Regions from separate parts of the Cellulomonas sp. C5510 genome, predicted to be linked through region 1. Evidence: predicted binding sites of a transcription regulator. Region 1 holds the regulator's gene; the other holds the start of a gene.
What was found. The regulator LexA, encoded in region 1, represses DNA repair genes until DNA is damaged. The targets are predictions, from matches to a motif close to TCGAACANNTGTTCGA.
Positions count from the first base shown of each region.

Region 2: K5O09_RS10240 (Rv2578c family radical SAM protein) is a predicted target of LexA. The motif match lies at 12,726-12,741, and genes of this name have one in related genera.

Region 1 is NZ_CP081862.1:2,462,579-2,477,986, reverse strand. It holds gene K5O09_RS11510 (L-lactate dehydrogenase) at 1-792, shown strand, start outside; gene K5O09_RS11505 (LysR family transcriptional regulator) at 740-1,783, opposite strand; gene K5O09_RS11500 (aminotransferase class V-fold PLP-dependent enzyme) at 1,865-2,929, shown strand; gene lexA (transcriptional repressor LexA) at 3,068-3,808, opposite strand; gene K5O09_RS11490 (LysM peptidoglycan-binding domain-containing protein) at 4,102-4,539, shown strand; gene nrdR (transcriptional regulator NrdR) at 5,133-5,648, shown strand; gene K5O09_RS11480 (S9 family peptidase) at 5,727-7,766, shown strand; gene K5O09_RS11475 (AMP-binding protein) at 7,957-9,657, opposite strand; gene K5O09_RS11470 (aldo/keto reductase) at 9,719-10,768, opposite strand; gene serA (phosphoglycerate dehydrogenase) at 10,794-11,990, opposite strand; gene K5O09_RS11460 (AAA family ATPase) at 12,109-14,340, opposite strand; gene K5O09_RS11455 (proteasome assembly chaperone family protein) at 14,689-15,408, shown strand, end outside.
Region 2 is NZ_CP081862.1:2,186,516-2,201,923, reverse strand. It holds gene yajC (preprotein translocase subunit YajC) at 1-385, shown strand, start outside; gene secD (protein translocase subunit SecD) at 473-2,431, shown strand; gene secF (protein translocase subunit SecF) at 2,431-3,534, shown strand; gene K5O09_RS10280 (adenine phosphoribosyltransferase) at 3,531-4,094, shown strand; gene K5O09_RS10275 (bifunctional (p)ppGpp synthetase/guanosine-3',5'-bis(diphosphate) 3'-pyrophosphohydrolase) at 4,238-6,559, shown strand; gene K5O09_RS10270 (hypothetical protein) at 6,511-7,137, opposite strand; gene K5O09_RS10265 (DUF349 domain-containing protein) at 7,202-9,040, opposite strand; gene K5O09_RS10260 (peptidylprolyl isomerase) at 9,037-9,813, opposite strand; gene K5O09_RS10255 (MBL fold metallo-hydrolase) at 9,965-10,666, shown strand; gene hisS (histidine--tRNA ligase) at 10,672-12,042, shown strand; gene K5O09_RS10245 (TspO/MBR family protein) at 12,119-12,643, opposite strand; gene K5O09_RS10240 (Rv2578c family radical SAM protein) at 12,750-13,820, shown strand; gene aspS (aspartate--tRNA ligase) at 13,978-15,408, shown strand, end outside.

The sequences.
Region 1 (15,408 bases):
CAGTTCATGCCGATGGCCGAGGTGGTCGGGTCCGACGACATCGCCGCGTGCGCGGACGCCGACGTCGTCATGGTCACCGCCGGGGCGAAGCAGAAGCCCGGCCAGACCCGCATCGACCTGGCCGAGGCCACGATCTCGCTGGTCAAGAAGATCCTGCCGTCGCTCGTCGAGGTGGCCCCCAACGCGGTCTACGTGATGGTGACCAACCCGGTCGACATCGTGACGTACGCGGCGCTGCGGGTCTCCGGGCTGCCGCCGACCCAGCTCTTCGGCTCCGGGACCGTCCTGGACTCCTCGCGGCTGCGGTACCTCATCGCGCAGTACACCGGGGTCGCCGTGCAGAACGTGCACGCGTACATCGCGGGCGAGCACGGCGACACCGAGCTGCCGCTGTGGTCGTCCGCCACGATCGGCGGCGTCCCCCTGCTCGACTGGAACGCCATGGACGGCCACGTGCCGCTGACGCGCGAGGTGCGCGACTCGATCGCCCGCGAGGTGGTGGACTCCGCGTACCGGATCATCGCGGGCAAGGGCGCGACCAACTACGCCGTGGCGCTGGCCGGTTCCCGCATCATCGAGGCGATCGTCAAGGACGAGCGGCGGATCCTGCCCGTCTCCTCGCTGCTGGACGGCTACCACGGCATCTCGGACGTGTGCCTCTCGGTGCCGTCGGTGGTGGGGCGCTCCGGCGTGGGCGAGCGGCTCCAGGTGCCGATGTCGACGGACGAGCTGGCGGGGCTCAAGCGGTCGGCCGAGTCGTTGCGAGCGGTGGCGCGGCGCTTCGGGCTCTGAGCGACCACGCGGCCGGGGCGGGCTGCCAGTCCGTGGCACGCTCGGTCCGGCCACGCGGCCGGACGTGGGGGTGCTGCACGCCCGAGGCCGCGGCGCGCAGGGCGGCGAGCGCGGCGGCGACCGCCGGCACTCGCGCGGTACCCGGGGCGGCGACGGCTTCGACGACCCGCGACGTGCCGGGGCGCGCGGGGTGGACCGTGACGCCGGGCTGCGGAAGGGCGGCGAGCGCGAGCCCGGGCAGCGTCGCCACTCCGAGGCCCGCGCGGACCAGGCCCAGCACGGCGAGGTAGTCGTCGGTGGCGAAGTCCACCCGGGGCGCGAACCCGGCACGCGCGCAGGCACCCACGAGCTGCGCCCGGCACTGCGGGCACCCCGCGATCCACGGGCGGTCCGCGAGGGTGTCGAGACGGACCGGCTCCCCGGGAGGGTGACCGTCGGCGTCGGGCAGCACGACGAGCACGTCGTCCTCCAGCAGCGGCACCCGGAGCAGGCTGCTGCCCTCGCCGTCGTCCGGCGGTGCGGTGTCCGCGTCCCGGAACGTCAGGGCGACGTCGACCCGTCCGGCGGCGAGCTCGGCCAGCGCCTCGGGCGGTTCCGCCTCGGCGAACGTCGTGCTCAGCCCGGGGTGCTCGGCGCGGAGTGCGGCGAGGGCGGCGGGCAGCAGGGTGGCGGCGCCCGAGGGGAAAGCTGCGACGCGCACCCGGCCGGCCCGCAGCGAGGCGACCGCGGCGACCTCCTCGAGCGTGGCGTCGAGCGCCGACTGCACGGCGACCGCGTTGCGGGCGAGCACCAGCCCGGCCTCCGTCAGGCGGACCCCGCGGCCCGCGCGGACGACGACCGGCGTGCCGATCGCCCGCTCCACCGCCCGGAGCTGCTGGCTCGCCGCGGGCTGCGTCAGCCCGAGGGTGCGTGCGGCGGCGGTGACGCTGCCGGTGTCGTGCACCGCCCTCACCAGGCGGAGGGCGGCGGCGTCGAGCGGGCGAGGTGGCATCCACGGAGCATAAGCCGCATGCATGGCTCGGCGAGGAACTCGCGCTTGTCTGCATGGCACCCTCCCGGCAGAGTCTCCGGCATGCGATCCCTCGACGAGCTGCGAGCCGACTTCGACCCCGCGCCGGGCTACCTGAACGCCGCGACGGCGGGCGTCGCGCCGCGCCGCACGACGCAGGCGATCCGGGACGACCTGGACCGCTGGGGGAGCGGCCGGCTGGACGTGCCGCGCTACGAGGCGGCGGTCCGGGAGGCGCGGGCGTCCTTCGCGCAGCTCGTGGGGGTGGACCCGGCACGCGTCGCGATCGGGTCGCAGGTCTCTGCGATGACCTCGCTCGTCGCGGGCTCCCTCCCCGACGGCGCGCGGGTCGTCTGCGTGGACGGCGACTTCACCTCCGTGGTGTTCCCCTTCCTCGCGCAGGGCGACCGCATCCGCGTCGAGCACGTCCCGCCCGCGGGGCTGGCCGACGCGATCGTCCCGGGCGTGGACCTCGTGGCCTACGCGCTGGTCCAGTCGGCCACGGGGGAGGTGCTCGACGACGAGGCCGTGGTCGCCGCCGCGCGCTCGGCCGGCGCCCGCACGCTGTGCGACCTGACGCAGGCGGCCGGGTGGCTCCCGGTGGACGCCGGCCGGTACGACGTGTCCGTCACGGCCGCGTACAAGTGGCTCTGCGCCCCGCGAGGCGCGGGGTTCCTCACGGTGCGCGAGGAGGCGCAGGACGCGCTGCGCCCGGCGCAGGCGGGCTGGTACGCCGGCGACGACCCCTGGGCCTCCTGCTACGGACCCGCGATGCACCTGGCGTCCGACGCGCGCCGGTACGACGTCTCCCCCGCGTGGCAGGCGTGGCTGGGTGCGGCGGAGTCGCTCGACGCGTTCGCCACGACCGACACCGCCGCCGTGCGGGCGCACGGGGCCGGACTCGCCGACACGCTCCGCGCGGGACTGGGTCTGGAGCCCGGCGGGTCCGCGGTCGTCAGCCTCGCGGACCCCGACGGCAGCCGCCTGGCCGCGCTCGAGGCGGCCGGCTGCCGCGTCGCAGGCCGGGCCGGGCGGGTCCGGCTGGCCTTCCACGTCTGGAACGACGAGGAGGACGTCGCCCGCGCGCTCGGGGCGCTGACGCGGACGGGCGGAGCCCTCCCGGCCTGAGCGTGCGCGGGGGACGTCCGCAGGAGCGCGCGCCCGGCCGCGCGGTGCACCTCGGCCGCGGGGCCGCCCGGGGGCGCGCGGCCCCGGGCGCGACGACCAGGAGCCGCCGCCCGCGAGGAGCTGACCGGGACCGGGCCGCTAGAGCGCGCGCAGCACCGAGACGACGCGGCCGAGCACCTGGGCGTGGTCGCCGTCGATCGGCGAGTACGCCGGGTTCTGCGGCAGCAGCCACACGTGGCCGTCGGCCCGCTTGAGCGTCTTGACGGTCGCCTCGCCGTCCAGCATCGCGGCGACGATCTCGCCGTTCTCGGCGACGGGCTGACGGCGGACGACCACCCAGTCGCCGTCGCAGATCGCGGCGTCCACCATCGAGTCGCCCACGACCTTGAGCAGGAACAGCTCGCCGGCACCGACGAGCTGGCGGGGGAGCGGGAAGACGTCCTCGACCAGCTGCTCGGCGAGGATCGGGCCGCCCGCGGCGATCCGCCCGACCACCGGGACGTACGCCGCCTCGGGGGCGCCCTCGCGGGCCGCGCTGTCCTCGTCGCCCAGGCCCGTCACGCCCGGCAGCGGGGCGACCCCGCGCGAGTCGTCCGGCTGGACGACCTCGATGGCGCGCGGCCGGTTGGGGTCGCGCCGCAGGTAGCCCTTGCGCTCGAGCGCGGTGAGCTGGTGCTTGACGCTCGACGGGCTGGTGAGCCCGACGGCGTCGCCGATCTCACGCATGCTCGGCGGGTAGCCGCGGGACTCGACCGAGGCCCGCACGGTCTCGAGCACCAGGCGCTGGCGCGGGGTCAGGCCGTCGCCGTCCGCGTCGAGCTCGACCACGGCGGACCCGTCGGCCGCGCCCGCCGTCGCGCCGGTTCCCTCGATCGCCATCTTCGCTCCCGTCCTCGTGGCGCCGGTGCCCGCTGCACCCGTCCGCCGTGCCGGGTGACGACGCAGGCGACGGGCTCCCGACCTGCCCGGCGGCGTCCGCCCGGCGGTCGTGTCAGACCCTCGTGGTGCGCTGTACCCGACGTCCCCGAGCGTAGGGCGCGTGCACGGGTGGATCAAACACCTGTTCGATCGTGTCTCGACATCCTGCGCCGGGTGTGGTTCAGTTCGTACAGACGTTCGAACGAACAGGTGTTCGACGGGTCGCGCGGCGGCCCAGGAGGGAAGTGGTGGAGATGAGCGCCATCGCAGTGCACCCGCGGCTCGCGACGCGTCCCGCGGCCGACCGACCGGCCCGCCCCCGCCCTGTCGCCGTCCGCTCGGCGGCGGCGCAGGCCGAGGGCCGGGCGCGTCCGGCCGCCCGCGTGACCGCCACCCCGGAGGCGTCGCTGCACCTGACGCGCCGGGGGCGCGCCGTCCTGCTCGTCCTGGCTCTGCTCGTGGTGCTCGGGGGTGTCGTCGGAGGCCGCGCGGTGGCCGACGGTCCGCGGCAGGCCACCGAGGTCACCACGCACGCCGTGGTGGCCGGGGAGACGCTGTGGCAGATCGCCACCGACGTGGCGGCGCCGGGTGAGGACGTGCGTGACGTCGTGCTGCGGCTGCAGGAGCTCAACGGGCTGCCCGACGCCTCGCTGCTGGCAGGTCAGGTGCTGCTGCTGCCCGCGGGCTCCTGACCTGCGGGTCCTGCTCGATCGGCGCCTCCTCGAATAACGGCATGTGAGGCTTGCGTAATTGAGCCGGGTCCCTCTACTGTGGTGCCACCTCGAACGGCTGGCTGGGGGGCTCGCCGCGAGGGACGCGTCGTCGTCGGCATCGTCGGTCCATCCCGTCGCCCGGCGCGAGGCGTGCAGCAACCGTCCGCGCGAGGCGAGTCGCCCGGACGAGACGGGACGGGGGCGTCCCCACGGGGGTGGCCGTAGACGCGGCCACCCCCGTCGTCACGTCCGGACCGTCCGCACACGTCTGTCCGCAGCTCACGTTGTGCCCGTGCGGGACGCAGCCGGCACGGTCCGACCGCCGCCACCAGCAGGTGCCCCTGCGCGCGACCAGCGTCCCGGACGGCTCCGCCTCGGCTCCTGCGCGGGTCGCGTGGGCCCGGCGCGACCCGCCCAGGGTCGAGGTCGGGGCGGGCGTCCCCGGGGAGGTCGCGCGGACGGGACGGTGTTGCACCTGGCGCGGCGCGGGTCTTACCGTGTCCCGGTCGTCCGGGAGGGCACGGCGCCCGCCGCCGCGCCGGCCGCACGATCCGGACCTGCTGGAGGCCCTCATGCACTGCCCGTTCTGCCGCCACGCGGACTCCCGCGTCGTCGACTCCCGCACCTCGGACGACGGTCTGTCCATCCGTCGGCGCCGGCAGTGCCCGCAGTGCAACCGCCGCTTCACGACGATCGAGACGGCGAGCCTCTCCGTGGTGAAGCGGTCGGGGGCCACCGAGCCGTTCAGCCGCGAGAAGATCGTCAACGGCGTGCGCAAGGCGTGCCAGGGCCGGCCGGTGAGCGAGGACGACCTCGCGCTGCTGGCCCAGCGCGTCGAGGAGACCCTGCGCGCCAGCGGTTCCGCCGAGCTGGACGCGTACGAGATCGGCCTCGCGATCCTCGGGCCGCTGCGCGACCTGGACGAGGTCGCGTACCTGCGCTTCGCGAGCGTCTACCAGGCGTTCAGCAGCCTCGACGACTTCGAGGCCGCGATCACGGTGCTGCGTGCCGAGAACGAGGTGGCGGACGCCGCGCGGGCGGCGGGGGCCGCCGCAGCGGGCGAGGGCGACGCGCCGGGCGTCTCCTGAGCAGGTCGGCGCGGCCTGCTGCGTGACCGTCGGCGTCGTGGTCCGGACCGGGGCGCCGGGCGTACTACCGTCGGTCGGGTGATCCCCACCGACCTCTCGCTGCTGCACGTCCCCGGAACCCCCGCGCTCGCGCCCGACGGCTCGTACGCCGTCGTGTCGCTCACGGCGCCTGATCTCGACCTCGACGAGTACGCCGGCCGGCTCTGGCGCGTGCCGACGGACGGTTCCGGTGAGCCCGTCCGGCTCACCCGGGGCCACCGCGACACCGACCCCCGGATCTCGCCGGACGGCCGGTGGGTCGCGTTCCTGCGAGCCGAGCCGAAGGGCCGCCCGCAGCTCCACGTCGTCGAGACGTCCGGCGGCGAGCCGGTGCGGCTCTCGGACGCCCCGCTCGGCGTGCAGACCTCTCGCTGGTCACCGGACGGCTCGGTGCTGGCGTTCGTCGCCCGGGTGCCCGATGACGGCCGGTACGTCGCCGGCGAGGACGCGGGCGCCGAGCGGCCGCGGCACATCACGTCCTTCCCGTACCGCAGCGACGGCGTCGGCTTCACCCGGGACAAGCGGCGGCAGCTCTTCGTGGTGGACGTGCCGGCCGACCCGGCGGTCCGCAGCGCACCGGCCGACGGTGACGGGACGGCGGTCGCCCGCCAGGTGACGTCGGGTGACCTGGACGTCGAGCAGGCCGAGTGGTTCCCCGACGGCCGGCACGTCGTCGTGGTCGCGGCGCGTCACGCCTCCCGCGACGAGGACCTCCGGTCGGACGCCGTCGTCGTCGACACCCGCGAGGGCGCCGACCCGGCACCGCGCGCGCTGACCGACGCGGACGCCGGCAGCCGCCTGGCGGTCTCCGCCGCGCTGCCCGCCGCGGACGGGACGGCGCTGTGGCTGCTCGCGCAGGACATGGGGACGTCCGGGCGGGACTTCGTCGCCCGGCAGACCGGCCTGTACCGGCTCGGCCTGACCGGGGGCACGGGTGGAGCCGACGGGCCGCGGGCGGACGGGCAGCCGGCGCGGCTGACCGACGAGGAGGCGGTGGACCTGGACCCGGGGACGTTCGCGGTCACGGCGGACGGGGTCCTGGCCGGGGTGCTGCACCGCGGCTCGGTGCTGCTGCGCGAGCTCCGCGCCGACGGCTCGGCGCGGGACCTCATGACCGGGGAGGTCGCGGTGCACGGCGTGGCGGCCGCGCCGGGGACCACCGTGGCCGTGGTCGCCGCAGCCGGCCCGCTGACCTCGGGCGACCTACACGCGGTCGACCTCGTGACGGGCACCACCCGGGCGCTGACCGACTGGTCCGCACCGTTGCGGGCGACGGGCCGCGTGCGCGCGCCGCGGGAGGTGACGACCACCGCGCCGGACGGCTACCCGGTGCACGGGTGGGTGGTCACGCCCGACCCCGACCGGTTCCCTGGCCCGCACCCGACGATCCTCATGATCCACGGCGGCCCGTACGCGCAGTACACGGTCGGGCTGTTCGACGAGGTGCAGACCCTGGCGGAGGCCGGGTACGCCGTCGTGTACGGCAACCCGCGCGGCTCAGCAGGCTACGGCTCCGCCCACGGCTCGGCGATCCGCCACGCGTTCGGCACCGTCGACACCGACGACGTGCTCGCGCTGCTCGACGCCGCGCTGACCGACCCGGCGCTGGACGGTGGCCGGGTGGGCGTCATGGGCGGCTCGTACGGCGGCTACCTCACGGCGTGGCTCACCATGCGCACGGACCGGTTCGCGGCGGCGATCGTCGAGCGCGGCTTCCTCGACCCGGTGAGCTTCGTCGGGTCGAGCGACATCGGCTGGTTCTTCGGCCTGGAGTACCTCGGCGACGGGGACACGGACGAGGCCCGTGCGGCCGTCGCCGCGCAGTCGCCGATGGCGCACGTCGCCCGGGTGACGACGCCGACCCTGGTCATCCACTCCGAGCAGGACTGGCGCTGCCCTGTCGAGCAGGGTCAGCGCTGGTTCGTGGAGCTCAAGCGGCGCGGTGTGCCCGCCGAGCTGCTGCTGTTCCCGGGCGAGGGCCACGAGCTGACCCGGTCGGGCCGGCCGCAGCACCGGCTGGTGCGCTTCGAGCACGTGCTCGCCTGGTGGGCCGCGCGCCTGCCCGTCACCACGGCCTGACGGCCCGTCGGTCCGGCCGGAGCCCGCGAGGTCGTCACGTCGGTCCGAGGTCGTCACGTCCACGTGACGACCTCGGCCGGGTGTGACGACCTCGCGCGGGGCGCTGGCGACGTCGCGCGGGGCGCTGGCGACGTCGCGCGGGGTGCGGCGGCGTCGTGTCGGGACGGGTGCCGGCGGTGCCGGCCGGGTATCAGGCCGGGCTGGTGGCCGCGAGCAGGTCGTCGCGGACCACCCGGCGCAGCACCTTCCCGATCTGGGAGCGCGGCAGGTCGGCGAGGATGACGATCTCCCGCGGGACCGCGTACCGCGCGAGCCGCTCGGCGCACCACTCGCGCACGGCCTGGAGCTCCACCTGGGCGTGGCCGAGCTCCATGACCACCGCGGCGACGACCTTCTCGCCCAGGTCCCCGCCCGGCAGGCCCACGACGGCGACGTCGCGCACACCGGGCATCGTGCGGAGCTTGTCCTCCACCTGCGACGGGTACACCTTGAACCCGCCGGTGACGATCATCTCCTTGATGCGGTCGACGAGGACGACGAATCCGTCGTCGTCGAGCCGCACGACGTCGCCCGTCCGGAGCCAGCCGCCGGGCAGGAGCTGCTCGGCGGTCTCGTCCGGCCGGCCCCAGTAGCCCTGGAACACCTGCGGCCCGCGGATCAGCAGCTCGCCCTGCTCGCCGGGCGCGACCTCGCGGGTCGGGTCCTCCTGGTCGACGACGCGGACGTCGGTGCTCGGGAACGGCAGCCCGAGCGCACCGGGCCGGCGGGCGGGGGACAGGGGCGAGCCCAGCGCGACGGGGGAGGTCTCCGTCATGCCGTAGCCCTCGATGACGAGGCCCCCGGTGAGGCGCTCCCAGCGGGCGGCGGTTTGCGGCGACAGCGACATCGCGCCCGAGATGGCGTACCGGAACGACGTGAGGTCCGCGGAGCGCGCCTCGGCGGCGGCCGCGAGCCGGTCGAGCATCGGGGGGACGGCAGGCAGGAACGTCCCGGGCCGGCGGCGCTGCGCCGCGAGGACGGCCTCGGGGTCGAACTTCGGGAACACCACGAGCGTGGCGCCGACGCGGGTGGCGTAGGTGAGGCAGAGCGTGAGCCCGAAGGCGTGGAAGAACGGCAGCACGCCGAAGATCGTCTCGGTGCCCGGCTCGGCGCCGGTCCACGCCTGGCCCTGGACTGTGTTGGCGACCAGGTTGCGGTGCGTGAGGACGGCGCCCTTCGGGGTGCCGGTCGTGCCGCCGGTGTACTGCAGCAGGGCGACGTCGTCGGCCGTGGGCCGGGGGTGCGAGGAGGGCAGCGGCTCGGCCGTCGCCACCAGGCGGTGCCACACCGGCGTGCCGGCCGGAGGCGCGGCGCGCAGGGCGTCGCGGGTGCGGCGCGCTGCCGGTAGCGGGAGCCGGAGTGCGAGCCGCTTGGCGGCGGGCAGGTCGGCGGACACGTCGACGGCGACGACCGTGCGCACGTCCGTCCCGGGCTGGGCCTCGAGCGCCGCGGCGACGGTCTTCTCCCAGACCAGCGCGACGGTGGCGCCGGAGTCGGCGAGCTGGTGGCCGAGCTCGGCGGCGGTGTAGGTCGGGTTGTGCTCGACGACGACAGCGCCGAGGCGCAGCGTGGCGTAGAACGCGACCACGTGGGAGGCGCAGTTCGGCAGGGCGATCGCCACGCGGTCGCCGGCGCGTACGCCGAGGTCGCGCAGGGCGCCGGCCGCGCGGGCGACACGGTCCGCGAGCTGCGCGTACGTGGTGGTCGCGCCGAGGAAGTCGAGGGCCACCCGGTCGGGCCAGGTCGCGGCGGAACGCTCCAGGGCGACGACCAGGGGCTCGTCGGGCACCGCGACCTGCGGGGGGACCCCGGGAGCGTAGGAGGCGTGCCACGGACGGGAGAAGTCGCTCACGAGCACACCGTAACCTACGCAGCCGTAAGTTACGCGGGCGTAGCCTCAGGCAACCGCGGATTCACAGGTTCGACGACCGCGAGCCCCACAGGTTGATGCCCGCGTCCACCGCGTGCCGGTCGATCTCCGCGAGCTCCGCGTCGGTCAACGCCGGCCCGTGGACCGCTGCGAGGTTCTCCTCGAGCTGTTCCGGCGTGCGCGCCCCGAGCGCCACCGACGTCACCCGCGGGTCCCGCAGCACCCACGCGATCGCGAGCTGCGCCAGGGACTGCCCGCGCCCCTCCGCGACCGCGGCCAGCGCCCGGACGCGGGCCAGGTTCTCCTCGCTCAGGTACTCCGCCCGGAGCGGACCGCCCCGGGCGGCGCGGGAGTCCTCCGGGACGCCGCCGAGGTACTTCCGCGTGAGCATCCCCTGGGCGAGCGGGGAGAACGCGACGACCCCCATCCCGGCCTCCCCGGCGACGTCGAGCAGGCTCCGGCCGCCGGCGGCCTCGTCGGGCTGCTCGACCCAGCGGTTCAGCATCGAGTAGGACGGCTGGTGCAGCGCGAGCGGCAGCCCCATCGCGTCCGCGACCGCCAGGGCCTCCCGCGTGCGGCGGGCGGAGTACGAGGAGATGCCGGCGTAGCGCGCCCGCCCCGAGTCGACGGCGGTCCTGAGCGCCCCGATCGTCTCCTCCAGCGGCGTGGCCGGGTCGAACCGGTGGCTGTAGAACACGTCGACGTGGTCGACGCCGAGCCGGCGCAGCGACTGGTCCAGCGACGCGAGCAGGTACTTGCGGGACCCGAACTCCCCGTACGGCCCGGGCCACTGCCGGTAGCCGGCCTTCGTCGCGAGCAGCAGCTCGTCGCGGTAGGGCGCGAGGTCCGAGGCCAGCAGCCGGCCGACGGACTCCTCGGCCGCCCCCGGCGGGGGACCGTAGTTGTTCGCGAGGTCCAGGTGCACGACGCCGAGGTCGAACGCCCGCAGCACGAGCGCGCGCTGGTCGGCGTACGGCGTGGCGTCGCCGAAGTTCTGCCACAGGCCGAGGGTCACCGCGGGCAGGTCGAGTCCCGTGCGGCCGGCGCGGCGCAGGGGGAGACGGTCGTGGCGCTCGGGGTCGGCGAGGTGCATGCCCCCGACCGTAGCGGCGCCCGCCTCAGTCGACGACGCGCAGGCGGATCGTCTCCGGCCGCGACCGCAGCGCCGCCACGACGTCGGGCTCGACGGCGACGGCGTCGGTCACCACGTAGCCGACCTCGCCGCGCGTCGCGAGCAGCTGGCCCTCGATGTTCGCGCCGTGCTCGGCGAGGGTCTGGTTGACGGCCGCCAGCACGCCGGGCACGTTCCGGTGCAGGTACGTGAGCCGGTGCACGCCGGGACGGTGCTCGAGGGTGAGGTTCGGCAGGTTGACGCTGAGCATCGTGGTCCCGGTGCTCATGAAGTCACGGAGCTTGTTCGACACGAACTGGCCGATCGCCTCCTGCGCCTCCTCCGTGGACCCGCCGGTGTGCGGCGTGAGGATGACGTTCGGCAGGCCGCGCAGCTCGGACTCGAACGGGTCGCCCTTGCGCTTCGGCTCCACCGGGAACACGTCCACGGCCGCCCCGGCGACGTGCCCCGAGAGCACCGCCTCCCGCAGCGCGCCGTAGTCGACGACGAACCCGCGGGACAGGTTGAGGAACACGGCCCCGGGGCGCATCCGCGCGAACTGCTTCGCGCCGAACAGCCCGGCGTTCCCGCTGCGGCCGTCGACGTGGAGGGTGACGATGTCGGCGACGTCCAGCAGCTCGTCGAGCGTCTCCGCGCGGCGGGCGTTGCCGAGCGCGAGCTTCTCCGCGGTGTCGTAGAACACGACCGACATGCCGAGGTTCTCCGCCAGCACGGACAGCTGGGTGCCGATGTTGCCGTAGCCCACGATGCCGAGCGTGCGGCCGCGGACCTCGTGCGCGCCGTCCGCCGACTTGTTCCAGACCCCGTCGTGCATCGACCGGTCGAGCACCGTGAGGCGCCGGGTCAGCGCGATGATGTCCGCCAGCGCGATCTCGACCACCGACCGCGTGTTGGAGAACGGCGCGTTGAAGACCGCGACGCCGCGCGACGCCGCGGCGTGCAGGTCGATCTGGTTGGTGCCGATGCAGTACGCCCCGACGGACACGAGGTCGGACGCCGCGTCGAGCACGGCCTCCGTCACCTGCGTCTTGGAGCGGATGCCGAGCAGGTGCACGCCCTGGAGGGCCTCCACCAGCTCGGACTCGTCGAGCGCGCCGGAGCGCGTCACGACCTCGTAGCCGGCGGACTCCAGGATGGTCCGGGCCTGGGGGTGCAGGTTCTCGAGCAGCAGGGCGCGTGGCACGGACCCTATGGTGCGCCTCGGCGTCGCACGCTCCAAGCCGGTCCCGGTCCTCGGACACGCGGGGCCCTTGCGGGCGCCCGGGACGTGCCCGTCAGCACCCCGGGGCCGTCCGCGCGGGTCAGGCCTCCCAGCCCGCGGGCAGCGACCGGGCGTGGACGACACGCAGCGCCTGCGTCGGGCGGGTCATGGCGACGTAGAGGTCACCCGCGCCGCCCTTGAGGACGTCCGCCGGCTCGACGAGCACCACCACGTCGAACTCCAGGCCCTTCGCCTGCGTCGGCGTCATGAGCGTCAGCGGCGCGTCGAGGTCCGGTGCGCCGGCCCGTGTCCCCCCGACCCCGGGCAGCGCCGCGGCGAGGGGCGGCAGCGCCTCGGGTGCCGCGATGACGGCGACCCGGCCGGCGCCCGATGCGTCGCGCACATCCGCGAGGGCCGCCGCTGCGTGGCGCGCGACCGCGTCGACCACGCCGCCGGCGTCCACCTGCTCGGTGCGCAGCGCGTCGTCGACGTCGCGGGCGGAGGTCGCCGGCGTCAGCGGCAGGCCGGCGGCGCGTCCCACGCGCTCGGCCGCGGCGGCCACCGACGCGGGGGTGCGGTAGTTCACCGTCAGCTCGGCCAGGCGCCAGCCGCCCGCCAGCATCCGGTCGAACGTCGCCGCCCAGTCGCGCGTGCCCGCCGCCGTCGACGTCTGCGCGACGTCGCCGACAACCGTCAGGGACCGGGTCGGCACGCGACGCAGCACCATCCGCCACGCCATCGGCGACAGCTCCTGGGCCTCGTCCACGACCACGTGGCCGTAGGTCCACGTGCGGTCCGCCGCGGCGCGCTCCGCGGTGGTCAGCGCCGGGCCGGTGGCCGCGAACCGGTCGGCGAGCAGCTCCGCCGACACCAGGCCGGTGCCCGAGTGCTCGAGCACCTGCCGGGCGTAGTCGAGCTCCTGCGCGCGCTGCGCGGCGTCGTGCTTGGCCTGCGCCCGCGCCGCCTGGTCGTCCTCGCCCAGCAGCTCGGCCGCCTCGTCGAGCAGCGGGACGTCCGCGGCGGTCCACGGGGCGTCGGCGTCGCGCAGGAGCGCAGCACGCTCGTGGGCGGACAGCTCGGGTGCGGCCGCGTCGAGCCGGGCGGGGCGGCTCAGCAGTGCCGACACGAGGCCCTGGGGGGTCAGCGGCATCCACGCGAGGTTCAGGGCGATCCGGATCTCCCGGGTCGTGCGCAGCTCCTCGACGATCTCGCCGCGCTCGTCAGGTGCCACCGACCAGCCGAGCTGGCTGACGTACTGCTCGGCCAGCCGGCCCAGCATGTCCCGGACGAACGTGACCCGCGCCTGGTTGTGCGGGCGGTGCCCGCGGCGGGCGTGCGCGATCGCCGACCGCACGTCGGACGGCCGGACCACGACCGTCCGGCCGTCGATCGTCACGGACGTCGGCCGCTCCGGGACCCGCTGGCGCTGCCGGACGGCGCGTTCGACGATCCGCCGCCACACCAGGCGGCCCTTGATCTCCGCGACCGCGTCGTCCTCCTCGCCCGTCGCCACGACGCCCGGGAACAGCTCCGCGACGGTCGTCGACACGACGCCGGTCTCGCCGAGCGAGGGCAGGACCTGGTCGATGTAGCGCAGGAACGTGCGGCTCGGCCCCAGCAGGAGCACGCCGGAGCGCTCGAGCGTCCGGCGGTGGGCGTACAGCAGGTAGGCGGCGCGGTGCAGCGCGACCGCGGTCTTGCCGGTGCCGGGACCGCCCTGCACGACCAGTGCGCCGGCGAGCTCCGCGCGGATGATCGCGTCCTGCTCGGCCTGGATCGTCGCGACGATGTCGCCCATCCGCCCGGTGCGGCGGGCAGCGAGCGCCGCGAGCAGGGCGCCCTCGCCGGACAGCGCCCCCAGGCGCTCCGCGGCGTCGCCGTCCGCGAGCACGTCGAGGTCGAGCACCTCGTCCTCGACGCCGGTGACACGGCGCCCCCGCGTCACCAGGTGCCGGCGCTGCACGACGCCGTCGGGCCGGGCCGAGGTCGCCCGGTAGAACGACTGCGCGGCCGGGGCGCGCCAGTCCGTGAGCATCGACGCGTGCTCGTCGTCGGTGAGCCCGATGCGGCCGATGTACCGCCGGCCGCCCTCGGCGAGGTCGAGCCGGCCGAACGCCAGCCGGTCCTCCACGGCCTCGAGCCGCGCGAGCCGGTCCTCGTACAGCGTCGCGAACGCGTCGCGCTCGGAGCGGTTCTGCGGCGAGCCCGACGGCCCGACGCGGCGGACCTCCGCGAGGCGCTGACGGGTGTGGTCCCGCAGCGCGTCGAGCCGCGCGTAGAGCTGGTCGACGACCTCCTGCTCGGCGGCCAGCTGCGCCTCGATCCCGGTCACCGGTGCTCCCGTCCGTCGTCCCTCTGCGCCGTCCTCGGTCCCGCCCCGCACGGTCGCCGCGCGCACGCCGTGCACGCCCGCGCGAGGGGTTCCCGGGGCGAGCGGCCGTCCATTATCCGCCATCGGGGGGGTCGCGTGTCACCGGCGACCGGGGGACGTGCGAGGACGGGCTCCCCAGGGAGGCGGAGGTCCCGCCGGACGGGGCCTGCGGCCGGACGGCGGCGTTCGCCCGTGGCGGACGCGGAGCGTGGGAGGCGTGCGCGGGAAGCAAGCGCCGTCGCACGCTGTTGACGTGCACGGAGGGCCGTCGACCCAGGCGCCCGGCAGCGACGTCACCCAGGAGGACCCATGCTGGACCCGAGCGAGATCTACGCCGTCGACCCGGCGGTCGCCGCCGAGGTCGAGGCGCGGAGCGCCGGCGGCAGCGGCCCGGTGCTCGTGCACGCCGTCCGCGGCTTCGTCGACGCCGGCGGGGCCGGCCGGCTCGCCGCGGAGCACCTCACCGAGCAGCTCCCCACGGAGCGGCTGGTGACCTTCGACGTCGACCAGCTGCTCGACTACCGCTCCCGCCGCCCGACCGTGACGTTCGAGGGCGACCACTGGGGCGAGTACGACGAGCCCGAGCTCGCCGTCGACCTGGTGCGTGACACCGGCGGCGTGCCGTTCCTGCTGCTGCACGGTGTCGAGCCCGACGTGCAGTGGGAGCGGTACGTCGCGGCGGTGCGGCAGATCGTCGAGCGCTTCGACGTGCCGTTGACCGTCGGCCTGCACGGCATCCCGATGGGCATCCCGCACACCCGGCCGATGTCGGTCACCGCGCACGCGAACCGCCCCGAGCTCGTCGCGGGCCACCCGTCGTGGTTCGGCACGGTCCAGGTGCCCGCCGACGCGAGCTCCCTCCTGGAGATCCGGCTGGGGCAGAGCGGGCACGACGCGATGGGCTTCGCGGTCCACGTGCCGCACTACCTGGCGCAGTCGCCGTACCCGCAGGCGTCGATCACGGCGCTCGAGCACGTGCAGCGGGCGGCCGGCCTGGAGATCGACCTCGGCGCCCTGGTCGAGTCGGCC
Region 2 (15,408 bases), 280 kb from region 1:
CATCGGACTCGGGGCGATGTTCCTGCTGTCCTCGCGGCAGCGCAAGGCGCAGCGCCAGCAGCTGAGCTTCCGTGACAACCTGCAGCCGGGCCAGGAGGTCATGACCGGCTCGGGCATGTACGGGACCGTGGTCGAGGTCGAGGACGACGTCGTGACGCTGGAGTCGACCCCCGGCAACCGGTCGCGCTGGATCAAGGCCGCCATCGCCCGCCTGGTCGAGCCGCCGGTCGAGGAGGACGAGGTCGAGGACGAGGGCGACGCCGAGTGGCGTGACGAGCCCGGGGCGGTGCCGCCGGGGCTCATCGACGTGCCGGACGACCTGTCCTCGCTGCAGCCGCCGCGCGACGACGAGGGCCCGGACGGCCGGAAGAAGCCGCAGCAGTAGTCGAGGGGCCGGCCCACCGGGCCGGCAGCCCACCACCCGTACCGCCCGCGTCCCGTGGGCGGTACGCGCACGAGAGAAGACGATCCGTTGGCCCCACCCACCCGCCGCCGGCACCCGGCGCGCACCCTGATCACGCTCGCCGTCCTGACCGTGGCGGTGTTCGCCACGATCTTCGCGGGGACGCGTCTCTCCGACGCGACCTGGTCGCCCAAGCTGGCGCTCGACCTCGAGGGCGGCACGCAGCTGATCCTCGCGCCCGTCGCCGAGGACGAGTCGCAGGTCACGCAGGAGACGATCGACCAGGCGATCCAGGTGATCCGGCAGCGCGTGGACTCCTCGGGCGTCGCCGAGGCGGAGATCACGAGCCAGGGCGGGTCCAACATCGTCGTGGCCCTGCCGGGTCGGCCGAGCGAGGAGACGCTCGACCTCGTGCGCACGTCCGCGCAGATGGAGTTCCGGCCGGTGCTGACGTACGCCGGCCCGCAGCCCACCGCGGACGCGAGTGCCGACCCGTCCGCGTCCCCGACGGACGGCGCCACCGCAGCCGCCGACGACGCGGCGGCCGACGACGCGGCGGCTGACGACGCGGCGACCGGCAGCGACGCCGAGGAGCCGTCGGACGAGCCCACCAAGGACGCCCCGGACTCTCCGAGCGACGCCGAGTACTACATCACCCCGGCCGTGCAGGCGCGGTTCGACGAGCTGGACTGCACGGACCCGGCGAACCTCACGGGCGGGAGGTCCGGCGACGCCGACAAGGCGCTCGTGACCTGCGACCCGGACGGCACGCTGAAGTACATCCTCGGGCCGGTCGAGATCAAGGGCTCCAGCATCGCGAACGCGTCCTCGGGTCTGCGCGTCAACCAGAACGGCACCGTCACGAACGAGTGGGTCGTGGACCTGGAGTTCGACGGCCAGGGGACCAAGGAGTTCGCGGCCGTGACCGAGCGGCTGCAGGGGCTGACCTCGCCGCAGAACCAGTTCGGCATCGTGCTGGACGGTCTCGTGATCTCGGCGCCCTCGCTCGACCCGGGAGTCGTCATCTCCGACGGCAGGGCCCAGATCTCGGGCTCGTTCACCCGCGACACGGCGACGAGCCTCGCGAACCAGCTGAAGTTCGGTGCGCTGCCCCTGACCTTCGAGGTGCAGAGCCAGGAGCAGATCTCCGCGACGCTCGGCTCGGAGCAGCTCGAGAAGGGTCTCATCGCGGGCCTCATCGGCCTCCTGCTCGTGGTCGTGTACTCGCTCTTCCAGTACCGGGCCCTCGGCCTGGTCACCGTCGCCTCGCTGGTGATCGCGGCGGTCCTGACGTACGGCGTCATCACGTTGCTGTCGTGGACGCAGGGGTACCGGCTGTCGCTGCCCGGAGTCGCCGGCCTCATCGTCGCGATCGGCATCACCGCGGACTCGTTCATCGTGTACTTCGAGCGCATCCGCGACGAGCTGCGCGAGGGCCGCACGCTGGTCGCCGCTGTGGACCGGGGCTGGGAGCGCGCGCGGCGGACGATCCTGGCGTCCGACGCCGTCAACTTCCTGGCCGCCGTGGTGCTGTACTTCCTCGCGGTCGGGTCGGTGCGCGGCTTCGCGTTCACGCTGGGGCTGACGACCCTGCTCGACCTGCTGATCGTCTTCACGTTCACGCACCCGGTGATGCTGCTCATCGCGAAGACGCGGTTCTTCGCGAGCGGCCACCGGTTCTCCGGGCTCGACCCGCGCCGCCTGGGTGCCCCGGACCAGTCCCGGTACGTGGGCCGCGGCCGGGTGGCGCGCGGTCCGCGCACCGAGCCTGCGGCCGGCGCCGGCACCCCGGACGCCGAGCGGGCCGGGCTGACCCGCCCGGCCGTCGCCTCGACGCTCGTGGCCACGCCCACGGCGCCCGGCGGCACGATCGCCGAGCGGCGGGCGGCCGCCCGCGCCGCCCAGCAGGCGGCGCAGGACGAGCAGGCGGGTGATGCCCCGCCGGACGGCCCGCCGCAGGACGGCGCCGCCGACAGCGGCCCCGCCGGCCAGGGCGACGCACGACGGACCGAGGGGAGCGACGCCTGATGGCCGTCAACTTCGCCCAGTGGGGCAACGACCTGTACACCGGTCGGCGTTCGTACGACATCGTCGGGCGCCGCCGGGTGTGGTTCACGATCTCCGGGATCCTCGTGCTGCTGTCGGCGGTCTTCCTCGTGAAGCCGGGACTGCAGCCGGGCATCGAGTTCCGGGGAGGCTCGGAGTTCACCGTCTCCAACGCCGCGACGTCCGACCAGCAGCCCGCGGTAGACGCGGTGGCCGAGGTCGCGCCGGAAGAGGTTCCCCGCGTCACGAACGTCGGCTCCTCGTCCATCCGCATCCAGACGGCCGAGCTGACCAACGACCAGGTCGACCAGGTCCGGACCGCCCTCCAGGAGGCGTACGGCGTCACGGAGGACGACGTCGCGAGCTCGTTCATCGGCCCGACCTGGGGCAAGGACGTGTCGCAGAAGGCTGCGATCAGCCTCGTGGTGTTCCTCGTGCTGGTCGCGCTGGTCCTGACGATCTACTTCCGGAACTGGCGGATGGCCGTCGCGGCGATCATCGCGCTGTTCCACGACCTCATCGTGACGGTCGGGGTCTACGCCGCCGTCGGGTGGGAGGTCACGCCGGCCACGGTGATCGGGTTCCTGACGATCCTCGCGTACTCGATCTACGACACCGTCGTGGTGTTCGACAAGGTGCGCGAGAACACCACCGGCGTGCTCGACCAGACCCGCGCGACGTACGCCGAGCGGGCGAACCTGGCGGTGAACCAGACGCTCGTCCGGTCGATCAACACGTCCGTCGTGGCGCTGCTGCCGGTCGCGGGCATCCTGTTCATCGGCGCGTTCGTGCTCGGCGCCGGCACCCTGCGCGACATCGCGCTGGCGCTCTTCGTCGGCATGATCGTCGGCGCGTTCTCGTCGGTGTTCCTCGCGACCCCGCTGGAGGTCGCCCTGCGGGTGCGCGAGCAGCCGATCCGGGAGCACACCGAGAAGGTGCTGACCGCCCGCGCCCGCGCGGCCGGTGCGGCCGACGCCCCCGGCGCGGAGGGTGCACCGGTCGCCGTGGCCCGTGCCACCGGCCAGGTCCGCCCCGGCGGCCACCAGGGTCCCGCCGCCCAACCCCGCAGGAAGGGACGCCGATGACCGGCCGCCCGCACGACTCCGTGACGTTGACCGGCCAGGCGCTGGTGGACCGGGTCGACGCGCTGGTGCGCGACGTCCCCGACTACCCGACGCCCGGGGTCGTGTTCAAGGACATCACCCCGCTGCTGGCCGACGGCGCGGCGTTCGCCGCGGTCGTCCAGGAGATGGCCGCCCGCGCGCCGGGCCCGGTCGACCTGGTGGCCGGCATGGAGGCGCGGGGCTTCATCCTCGCCGCGCCCGTCGCCGCCGCGCTGGGCGCCGGGTTCCTGCCGGTGCGCAAGGCCGGCAAGCTGCCCGGGCCGACCGCCCGCCGCGACTACTCCCTGGAGTACGGCGCGGCGTCGGTCGAGCTGCACCCGTTCACGGTGCCGGCCGGGTCCCGGGTGCTGGTCGTCGACGACGTCCTCGCGACCGGAGGCACGGCCGCAGCGACCGTCGAGCTGCTCCACGAGTGCGGTGCCGAGGTGGTGGGGCTGTCGTTCCTGCTGGACCTGACGTTCCTCCCGGGGCGGTCGCGTCTGGCGGGTCACCAGGTGGACGCGCTGCTCGCCGTGGACTGACGAGCGGCGGCACCGCGCCGACGCCGTAGAATCGTGCGGATAGGCGGCTCGGCCGAGGCGACCCCCGGCCGGGCGGTGGCACGAGGCCGGGACGCCACCACGGCACCGGCGGACGCCGGCGGCGACCGGCAGGGGAGGCGCGCATGGCGGACCAGGCACGGACGTCGGTCCCGGACGCACGGCCGGAGGCACCCCCGAGCACGGGGTCCACCAGCCGGGTGCGCTCGCGCCTGACCCGGTTCGGGCAGGGTCGTGCCGTCGGCCAGTCGCCGGTCATCGAGCCGCTGCTGCAGGCGGTGCGCACCAACCACCCGAAGGCCGACCTCGCGCTGCTCGAGCGTGCCTACGCCACGGCGGAGGCCGCCCACCGTGGGCAGCTGCGCAAGAGCGGCGACCCCTACATCACGCACCCGGTGGCGGTCGCGACGATCCTCGCCGAGCTCGGCATGACCCCGCCGACCCTCGCGGCCGCGCTGCTGCACGACACGGTCGAGGACACCTCGTACTCCCTCGAGCAGCTGCGCGCCGAGTACGGCCCCGAGATCGCGATGCTGGTCGACGGCGTCACGAAGCTCGACAAGGTCACGTACGGCGACGCGGCCCAGGCCGAGACCGTGCGCAAGATGGTCGTCGCGATGTCGCGCGACATCCGGGTGCTGGTCATCAAGCTCGCCGACCGGCTCCACAACGCCCGGACGTGGAAGTTCGTCCCGGCCGCATCCGCGGAGAAGAAGGCCCGCGAGACGCTCGAGATCTACGCCCCGCTCGCGCACCGGCTGGGCATGAACACGATCAAGTGGGAGCTCGAGGACCTCTCGTTCCAGACGCTCTACCCGAAGGTGTACGACGAGATCGTGCACCTGGTCGCGGAGCGCGCTCCGGCGCGCGAGGAGTACCTCGCCGTCGTCCGGGAGCAGGTGGGCGCCGACCTGCGCAGCGCGAAGATCCGCGCGACCGTGACCGGCCGGCCGAAGCACTACTACTCGATCTACCAGAAGATGATCGTGCGGGGCCGCGACTTCGCCGACATCTACGACCTCGTGGGCGTGCGTGTCCTGGTCGACACGGTGCGGGACTGCTACGCGGCGCTCGGTGCGCTGCACGCGCGGTGGAACCCGGTGCCGGGCCGGTTCAAGGACTACATCGCGATGCCGAAGTTCAACCTGTACCAGTCGCTGCACACCACGGTGATCGGTCCGGGCGGCAAGCCGGTGGAGATCCAGATCCGGACGCACGACATGCACCGCCGGGCGGAGTACGGCGTCGCCGCGCACTGGAAGTACAAGGAGAACGCCAAGAACGCCGGCACGGACACCGACGGCAACGACATGGCCTGGCTCCGTCAGCTGGTCGACTGGCAGAAGGAGACGGCCGACCCGTCGGAGTTCCTCGACTCCCTGCGGTTCGAGATCGCCGACGGCGAGGTCTACGTCTTCACGCCCAAGGGCGACGTCATGTCGCTGCCCGCCGGTGCCACGCCCGTCGACTTCGCGTACGCCGTGCACACCGAGGTCGGGCACCGCACGATGGGCGCCCGCGTCAACGGCCGGCTGGTGCCGCTGGACTCCACGCTCGAGAACGGCGACGTCGTCGAGGTCTTCACGTCGAAGTCCGAGACCGCCGGGCCCTCCCGCGACTGGCTGGGCTTCGTCACCAGCCCCCGCGCGCGCAACAAGATCCGCCAGTGGTTCACCAAGGAGCGGCGCGAGGAGGCGATCGAGCACGGCAAGGACGCGATCGCGAAGGCGATGCGCAAGCAGAACCTCCCGATCCAGCGCCTGCTGTCCCACGAGTCCCTCGTCGCGCTCGCCAACGAGATGCGCTACGCGGACGTCTCCGCGCTGTACGCGGCGATCGGCGAGGGCCAGGTGTCCGCGGCGACGGTCGTGCAGCGGCTCGTCCACGCCATGGGCGGGGAGCCGGGCGCCGAGGAGGACATCGCCGAGGTCGCCCGCCCGGGCCAGACCGCTCGACGCGTCCGCACCGGCGACCCGGGTGTCGTGGTCAAGGGCGTGGACGACATCTGGGTCAAGCTGGCCAAGTGCTGCACGCCGGTGCCCGGCGACGACATCATCGGGTTCGTCACACGCGGGCAGGGCGTCAGCGTGCACCGGTCCGACTGCATCAACGTGGCCCAGCTCCGCATGCAGCCCGAGCGCATGGTCGACGTCGAGTGGAGCCAGGGGAGCAGCGCGCTCTTCCTCGTGCAGATCCAGGTGGAGGCGCTCGACCGCAACCGGCTGCTGTCGGACGTCACGCGGGTGCTGTCCGACCACCACGTCAACATCCTGTCCGCGTCCGTGTCGACGTCCCGTGACCGCGTCGCCCAGTCGCGCTTCGTGTTCGAGATGGCCGAGCCGTCGCACCTGGCGTCGGTGCTGTCGGCGGTGCGGAAGGTCGAGGGAGTGTTCGACGTCTACCGCATCACGGGCGCCAAGGCGGAGCAGCCGGTCGTCGACGTCTGACCGGCCGCCGCGCCGGGACGCACGGTGGCCGGGGCCTCGACGACCTCGCGCAGCAGCGCCAGCCCGCGGTCGACCCCGCGGTGACCCGACGTGGCAGCGAGGCGGGTCCGGAGCCGCGCGGCGTCCACGCCGCCGCGCAGCAGCCCCGGCAGCAGGGCGTGGACGACGTCCGCGGGTTCGCGGCACAGCAGGTCCACGGCGGTCCGCGCGGGCGACGTGACGAGGGCGCCGCCGAGCCGGACGACGTCCCGCGGTCCGAGCGCCGCTCGGTCCACGACCACGACCCGTCGGGGCGGCGGCCCTCCGAGGTGGACCCAGGCCGCAGCAGCCCGCGCCACGGCCTCCCGGCGCGCGACCTCCGGCGCGAGGGCGGCGGCGCGTAGGGCCGGCGTCCCCGCGACGCCCCGCGGGAGCGCCACGTCGCCGCGCAGCAGCACGAGGTCGCAGTCGCGGAGCAGCACCTGCCACGCCACGTCGCCGACGTCGGAGCGGCGCACCAGCCGTGGCGGGGAGGCGAGGGCGGCGGGGTGCACGAGCCGGGCGGGCCCGGGCGGGTCGTCGGGGGAGCGCCGGTTCACCCGACGCAGGATGCCGGTCGCCCCCGACGACGTCGAGGGGCGACCGGCACCCTGTGGACAGGCGTCAGCCGCGCGAGTCCTGCGCGGCCCGCTGCACCTGCTCCAGCCACGACCGGCGGGCGTCGAGAGCGGCCTGCGCCTCGGCGACCTTGCGGCTGTCGCCGCCCGCCTGCGCCTTCGCGAGGTCGGCCTCGAGCTGCGCGATCGCGTTCTCGAGCTGCGCGGCAGCGCCCTCGGCGCGCGCACGCGTCTCCGGGTTGGTCCGGCGCCACTCGGCCTGGTCGGCGTCCCGGACGCGCGCCTCGACGGCGCGGAGCCGGCCCTCGACGCGCTGGATGTCGGCGCGCGGCACCTTGCCGGCCGCCTCCCAGCGGTCCTGGATCGACCGCAGCGCGGCCTTGGCCTGGCCGAGACCCTTCGCCGGGTCGATGGCCTCGGCCTCGACGAGCAGCGCCTCCTTGACCTCCAGGTTGGCGCGGAACTCCCGGTCGGTCGCCGCGTTGACCTCGTCGCGGGCGTGGAAGAACGCGTCCTGCGCCGCGCGGAACCGCGCCCACAGGGCGTCGTCGTCCGCCCGGCTCGCCCGGCCGGAGGCCTTCCAGCGCGCCATGAGGTCGCGGTACGCGCCCGCGGTGGCGCCCCAGTCGGTGCTCGACGCGAGGCGCTCGGCCTCGCGCACGATCTCCTCCTTGGCGGCCTTCGCGCCGGCGTTGCGGGACTCCAGCTCGGCGAAGTAGTGGCGCCGCTCCCGGTCGAACGTCGTGCGCGCGTGGCTGAACCGCTTCCAGAGCGCCTCCTCGGACGTGCGGTCGATGCGCGGGCCCGAGCGCTGCGCGTCCTTCCACTCGTCCAGCAGGCCGCGGAGCTGCTCCCCGGCCGGGCGCCACTGCATCCGCGCGGGGTCGGTCGTGGCGATCTTCTCGGCCCGCTCGACGATCGCGGTCCGGGCCTCCAGCGCCGCCTGGCGGGCCGCGGCGCGCTCGGCCTCCACGGCGGCGCGGCGCTCGGCGGCGGCGGCACGCAGGCCGTCCAGCCGGGTGCGCAGCCCGTCGAGGTCGCCGACGGCAGCGGGCTCGGCGGTCTCCTCGGTGAGCTTGGCCAGCGTCTGGTCGATCTCCTTGACCGCCAGGTCGGTCGCCGTCAGCCGCGCCTCGAACAGCGCGACCTTGGCCTGCAGGTCGAGGAACCGGCGCACGTACAGCGCCAGCGCCTCGTCCGCGGACGCACCTGGGAACTGGCCCACGGCGCGCTCGTCGTCCCCCTCGCGCACGTACACGGTGCCGTCGTCGTCGACCCGCCCGAACTGGGCGGCCGCAGCGGCCTCGGCCGAGTCGTCCGGCACCGGCACGGGCACGGCGGGCGCGGCGGCCGGCGACGGCGCCGAACCGGCGGTCGGGCGCGGGCGCGGCTTGAAGGCGCTCGGCAGCGGCGGGCGGGGACCGGGCCGCGGGGCGGGTGCAGGTGCAGGTGCAGGTGCAGGGTCCTGCACGGGTCCGTCCGGCGCCGGGTCGCCGTCCGCGGCCGGATCCCCTGCCGAGGCCTCGGCGGCCTCGGTGACCGGGGCCTGGGTGGCGTCGGTCGGCTCGGAGGCCGGGGCCGCGTCGGGCTCGGCCCCCGAGCCGGGCTCAGCGGGCTCAGCGGGCTCAGCACCCGGATCCTCCGCGGAACCGGCCTCGGTGGCAGCCTCGGCCGCCGCCTCGGGGGTCTCCGCGGCGGCGGGCTCCTCGGCGTCGGTTGCTGCTTCGGGCTCGACCTCGGCCCCGGCCGCGGTGCCGTCCTGCGCAGCGGCGGTCGCGGTCTCGGGGGCGGAGCCCGTCTCGGGCGTCTCGGCGGCGGGCGTCCCGGGGACGGCGGCGTCGTCGCCGTCCTGCGGGTGCTGCTGCGCGTCGGGCGTCTCGGTCACTGGGTCTCCACTCCCTCGATGGTGACGGGGGTCGCCGGGGCGCCGTCCGAGGCACCTCCGGTCACGCCCGCGTCAGCGACTGCCTGCACCACGTCGAGGCCCGACGTGATGCGGCCGAACACGGTGTATCCACCTGCCTGGTCCGACGGGATCGTCGAGTCCTCGTAGACCAGGAAGAACTGGCTGCCCTGCGACTCCCCGTCGCCGGACTGCCGGGCCATCGCGATGGTCCCGGCGGGGTAGACGTCGTCGTCCGGCGCGTTCTCGACCGGACCGAACGCGTAGCCGGGGCCGCCCGTCCCGGTGCCGGTCGGGTCGCCGCACTGCAGCACGTAGATGCCGCTCGTGGTCAGGCGGTGGCAGCCGGTGCCGTCGAAGTACCCCTCCTGCGCGAGGGTCACGAAGCTCGCCACCGCCTGCGGCGCCGCCCGGCCGTCCAGCTCGATGCCGACGTCGCCCTGGTCCGTCGTGATGGTGCCGGTCCAGGTGCGGTCCTCGGCCAGCGAGGCGTCGGGGACCTCGCCGCCGTTGCCGGTACGGGCAGCGGGCGTGCTCGCCGCCGCGGTGGGCGCCGGGTCGGCCTGCGCGGGGGCGTCGTCGCCGCCGGTGACGAGCAGGGCGGCGGCCACACCGGTGCCGAGCACCAGGACGGCGACGACGCCGCCGGCGACCACCTGCAGCCGGCGCCGGTGGGCGCGCTTCGTCGCCTGGCGCTGCTGCCACTTCTCGTAGCGGCGCCGCTCGTACTCGCGCTCGCGCTTGCTGGACGGCACGCACACTCCTCGTCGGTCGATCGGCCGGGGCTGCCCCCCGCGCGCGGACGCAGGACGCCCGCGCCCGCCCGACAGTCTAGGCAGCCGCGGCTGCGGTCGAGTGCGCCCACGGGCCCGGGGCGGGGCACGTCGGCGGCGCTAGCGTGGGCCCGTGCGCATCTTCCCCCTGACGGCCCCGGTGTTCGCCGCCACCTGCTACGTCGTCGCGGCGGACGACGGGAGCTGCGTCGTCGTCGACCCGGGCGGCGGCGTGGCGGCGGCGGTCGCCCGGACCGTGGCCGAGCACGGACTCCAGGTCGCGGGGGTCCTGGCGACGCACGGGCACGCCGACCACGTGTGGGACGCGGGCCGCGTCGCGGGCGCGGCGGGTGTCCCGCTGCGGCTGCACGCGCGGGACGCGTACCGGCTCGACGACCCGGTGGGGACGCTGGGCGACGGCGCGGCGGGCGTGGCCGGCGGGCTGCTCGCGGCCCTCGAGGCGCTCGGCACCGGCACGGCGTGGGAGCCGGCCGCGGTCGAGGTGTTCGGCGCGGGCGACAGCCCCCGCACGGCGGACGAGGAGCTGCTGCTGGGCGGGGTGCGCCTCGTGGCGAGGCACGCCCCGGGGCACACGGAGGGGTCGACGCTGTACCTGCTGGAGGCCGCAGGCGAGCGGATCGCCTTCACCGGGGACGTGCTGTTCGCCGGGACGGTCGGGCGGACGGACCTGCCGGGCGGCGACGCTGCGGCCATGGCCCTGACGCTGCGCGAGGTCGTCGCCGCGCTGCCGCCGCGCACGCACGTGCTGCCCGGCCACGGGCCCGCGAGCCGCGTGGACGTCGAGCTGGCGCACAACCCGTACCTGGCAGGATGACGCGCATGGCACGTCCCACCCCCCTGTCCGGCTTCCCCGAGTGGCTCCCCGACGGTCGCGTCGTCGAGCAGCACGTCCTCGACACCCTGCGGCGCACGTTCGAGCTCCACGGGTTCGCGGGGATCGAGACGCGGGCGGTCGAGCCGCTCGACCAGCTGCTGCGCAAGGGCGAGACGTCCAAGGAGGTCTACGTCCTGCGCCGCCTCCAGGAGGACCCCGACGCCGCGGACGCCGACCGGGCCGGGCAGCTCGGCCTGCACTTCGACCTGACGGTGCCCTTCGCCCGGTACGTGCTGGAGAACGCCGGGCACCTCGCCTTCCCGTTCCAGCGCTACCAGATCCAGAAGGTCTGGCGCGGGGAGCGCCCGCAGGACGGCCGGTTCCGCGAGTTCGTCCAGGCGGACATCGACGTCGTCGGCGCGGGGGAGCTGCCGTACCACTACGAGGTCGACCTGCCGCTGGTCATGGCGGAGGCGCTCGGGGCGCTGCGCGGGATCGGCGTGCCGCCGGTACGCATCCTGGTGAACAACCGCCGCGTGGCCGAGGGCTTCTACCGCGGCCTCGGGCTGACGGACGTCGACGCGGTGCTGCGCAGCATCGACAAGCTCGACAAGGTCGGGCCCGACGCCGTCGCCGGGCTGCTCGTCGCCGAGGCGGGCGCGACTGCGGACCAGGCCCGCGCGTGCCTCGAGCTCGCGGGCATCTCCGGCGGTGACGCCGGGGTGGTCGACCGGGTGCGGGAGCTCGCCGCGCGGCACGGCGTGGAGTCCGAGCTGATGGAGCAGGGCCTGGCCGAGCTGCGCCAGCTCGTCGAGGCCGCCGCGGTCCGCGCGCCCGGCGTGGTCGTGGCCGACCTCAAGATCGCCCGGGGCCTGGACTACTACACCGGGTCCGTCTACGAGACGGTGCTGGTGGGGCACGAGCAGCTCGGGTCGATCTGCTCCGGCGGCCGGTACGACACGCTCGCGTCCGACGGCAAGCAGACCTACCCGGGCGTCGGCCTGTCGATCGGTGTGTCCCGGCTCGTGTCCCGCCTGCTGACCGGCGGGCTCGTCCGCGCCACGCGCGGCGTCCCGGCGGCCGTGCTGGTCGCGGTGACGTCCGAGGAGACCCGGGCGGCGTCCGACGCCGTCGCGACCGCGCTGCGGGCCCGGGGGGTCCCGGTGGAGGTCGCGCCGACGGCCGCGAAGTTCGGCAAGCAGATCCGGCACGCCGACCGGCGCGGGATCCCGTTCGTGTGGTTCCCCGCGACCGAGGACGGCGCCGCCGACCAGGTCAAGGACATCCGGTCCGGCGAGCAGGTCGACGCCGACGCCGCGCTCTGGGCACCGCCCGCCGACGACCTGCACCCGCGCGTCGTCCCCGCGGGGGACTGAGGCGGGCGCGTCCGGGGCCGTGCAGCGCGGCTGCCCCGGGGCGCGGGCCCGCGCCGGGTCGCACGTCGCCCGTCGCTCAGCTCAGCGCGAGCACGCCGGCGTTGAGCGTCGTCGCGTAGAGCACCCACGCCAGGTACGGCCCGAGCAGCCACGCCACGGCTGGCGAGAGCCGGTGGAACGCGACGACGGTCGCCACCAGCGCGACCTCCAGCGCCAGGATGATCACGAGCCCCGCGCCGAGCTGCTGCGCCCCGAAGAACACCGGCGTCCACGCGGCGTTGAGCGCGAGCTGCACGCCGTACAGCACGAGGGCGGTGCGGCCGGCGCGCGCGCCGTGGCGGCGCCAGAGCAGCCACGCCGCGACGGCCATGAGGACGTACAGCACGGTCCAGACCGGCCCGAAGACCCAGTCCGGAGGGGTCCACGCCGGCTTGTCGGCCGCGGCGTACCAGCCGTCCACCGCGGAGGTGGACGCGAGGCCGCCGCCCCACGCGACGGCGGCGTTCACCGCCAGCAGCGCGACGAGCACGGGCCAGCCGCGGGAGGCGGGCGCCGCGTCCCGGCTGGTGGTGGCGGGGACGTCGGGGTGCGTCGAGGTCATGCCTCCACGGTCCGTGCACCCGGCCGCCGGGGCAACCGGAGGGCAGTCGGGCAGACGGCGTGGCGCAGGGCTTGCCAGCGGGTCGAACACGTGTTCGAATCGTGGCGTGCGGTGGGACGGGCAGAAGATCGCGACGGAGGCGGGCGGAACACTGCCCGGGCTCGCGCTGGCGGGTCACCAGCGGTCGGTGCGCACCCCCGAGTTCGCCGGCGTGACGTTCCACGAGGTGCACGCGAAGTCGGCGCTCAACAAGGTGCCGGAGTCGTCGGCGATGCCGTTCCGGTGGACCGTCAACCCCATGCGGGGGTGCCTGCACGCCTGCACCTACTGCTTCGCGCGGCCCACGCACGAGTACCTCGGGCTCGACGCCGGCGCGGACTTCGAGACCCAGATCGTCGTCAAGACCAACGTGGTCGAGGTGCTGACCGCGGAGCTGCGCCGGCCCTCCTGGCGGCACGAGCACGTGGCGCTCGGCACGAACACCGACCCCTACCAGCGGGCCGAGGGCCGCTACGCCCTCATGCCGGGCATCATCGAGGCGCTGGCGCGCTCGGGGACGCCGCTGTCGCTGTTGACCAAGGGGACGCTGCTGCGCCGTGACCTCCCGCTGCTCGCCGCCGCGCAGGCGGAGGTCGGCGTGAGCGTCGCGGTGTCGCTCGCCGTCGGGGACGAGGGTCTGCAGCAGGCCCTCGAGCCGGGGACCCCGACGCCCCGGGCCCGGTTGGCGCTGGTCCGCGCGGTGCGGGAGGCCGGGCTGGAGTGCGGCGTGCTGGTCGCCCCCGTGCTGCCGTGGCTGACCGACTCGACCGAGCACCTCGACGCGCTCCTGGGGGACCTCGCCGAGGCCGGGGCCTCCTGGGTGACGGTCATCCCGCTGCACCTGCGGGGGCCCGTCCGGCCCCTGGTGCTGGGGTGGCTCCGCGAGCACAGGCCCGTGCTGGTGCCGCGCTACCAGCGGCTCTACGGGCGCGGTGCGTACGTGCCGGAGGAGTACCGGCGCTGGCTGCGGGACCGGATGCGGCCGCTGCGCCGGCGGCACGGCCTGCCCGGTCCGGGGCAGGGAGCGGGGGAGCCCTCGCCGTGGCGGGCCCAGCCCTCCGAGAGCCCGGAGGCGGTGGTCGCGGGAGTGGTGCCCCGCGCGGCGGCGTCCGGGGCCGTGCAGCCGGCACTGTTCTGACCTGGGCAGCCGGCCCCGGGGTGCACCCGGCGCAGGCGGGTCTCGGGCCCGGCCCGCGTCCCCGCCGTGCCGTGCGGGCGTCGGGGCGGGGTGGGCGTCCGGCAGTAGACTCGCCGGGCTGCTGCGTGCAGCGACCCACCACCTGAGAGGACTTGTCGTGCTGCGCACCCACACCGCCGGCTCGCTGCGGGCCGAGCACATCGGCACCACCGTCACCCTGACCGGGTGGGTGGACCGCCGCCGTGATCACGGTGGGGTCGCGTTCGTGGACCTGCGCGACGCGTCGGGCATCGCCCAGGTCGTCATCCGTGACGAGGCCGTCGCGCACGGGCTGCGCTCGGAGTACGTCCTCCAGGTCACCGGCGAGGTCGGCCGCCGCCCGGAGGGCAACGAGAACGCCCACCTCGCCACCGGCGAGGTCGAGGTCGTCGCCGCGCAGGTCGTCGTCCTCAACGAGTCCGCACCGCTGCCGTTCCAGGTGTCGTCGTCCCTCGACGAGCCGGTGGGCGAGGAGGCGCGCCTGCGCTACCGCTACCTCGACCTGCGCCGGCCGGAGCCGGCCCGGGCGATGCGGCTGCGCGCGAAGGCCAACCAGGCCGCCCGCCGCGTGCTGGACGCGCACGACTTCGTCGAGGTGGAGACCCCCACGCTGACGCGGTCGACGCCGGAGGGCGCCCGCGACTTCGTCGTGCCCGCCCGACTGGCGCCCGGCTCCTGGTACGCGCTCCCGCAGTCGCCGCAGCTGTTCAAGCAGCTCCTCATGGTCGGCGGGCTGGAGCGGTACTACCAGCTCGCGCGCTGCTACCGCGACGAGGACTTCCGGGCCGACCGGCAGCCGGAGTTCACGCAGCTCGACGTCGAGATGTCGTTCGTGGACCAGGAGGACGTGATCGCCCTCGGCGAGCAGATCCTCGTGGCCCTGTGGGACCTCATCGGCTACCGCATCCCGACCCCGATCGCCCGCATGACCTACGCGGACGCGATGGCGCGCTACGGGACCGACAAGCCGGACCTGCGGTTCGGGCTCGAGCTGGTCGAGCTGACCGGGTACTTCTCCGAGACCCCGTTCCGGGTGTTCCAGGCCCCGTACGTCGGTGCCGTGGTCCAGCCGGGCGGCGCGTCGACGCCGCGCCGCGGGTTCGATGCCTGGCAGGAGTGGGCCAAGCAGCGCGGCGCCAAGGGCCTCGCGTACGTCACGGTGGCCGAGGACGGCACGCTCGGCGGGCCGGTCGCCAAGAACATCTCCGAGACGGAGCGGGCCGGCCTCGCCGAGGCCGTCGGCGCGCAGCCGGGTGACGCCGTGTTCTTCGCCGCCGGCCGCCCGTCGGAGGCCCGCGCCCTGCTCGGCGCCGCCCGCCTCGAGATCGGCCGCCGCGGCGGTCTGGTCGACGAGTCGCAGTGGTCCTTCGTGTGGGTCGTCGACGCGCCGCTGTTCAAGCCGACCGGCGAGGACGACGACGTCGCCGTGGGTGAGGGCGCCTGGACCGCGGTGCACCACGCCTTCACGTCCCCGACCCCGGAGTGGATCGACCGCTTCGAGCAGGACCCGGGCGAGGCGCTCGCGTACGCCTACGACATCGTCTGCAAC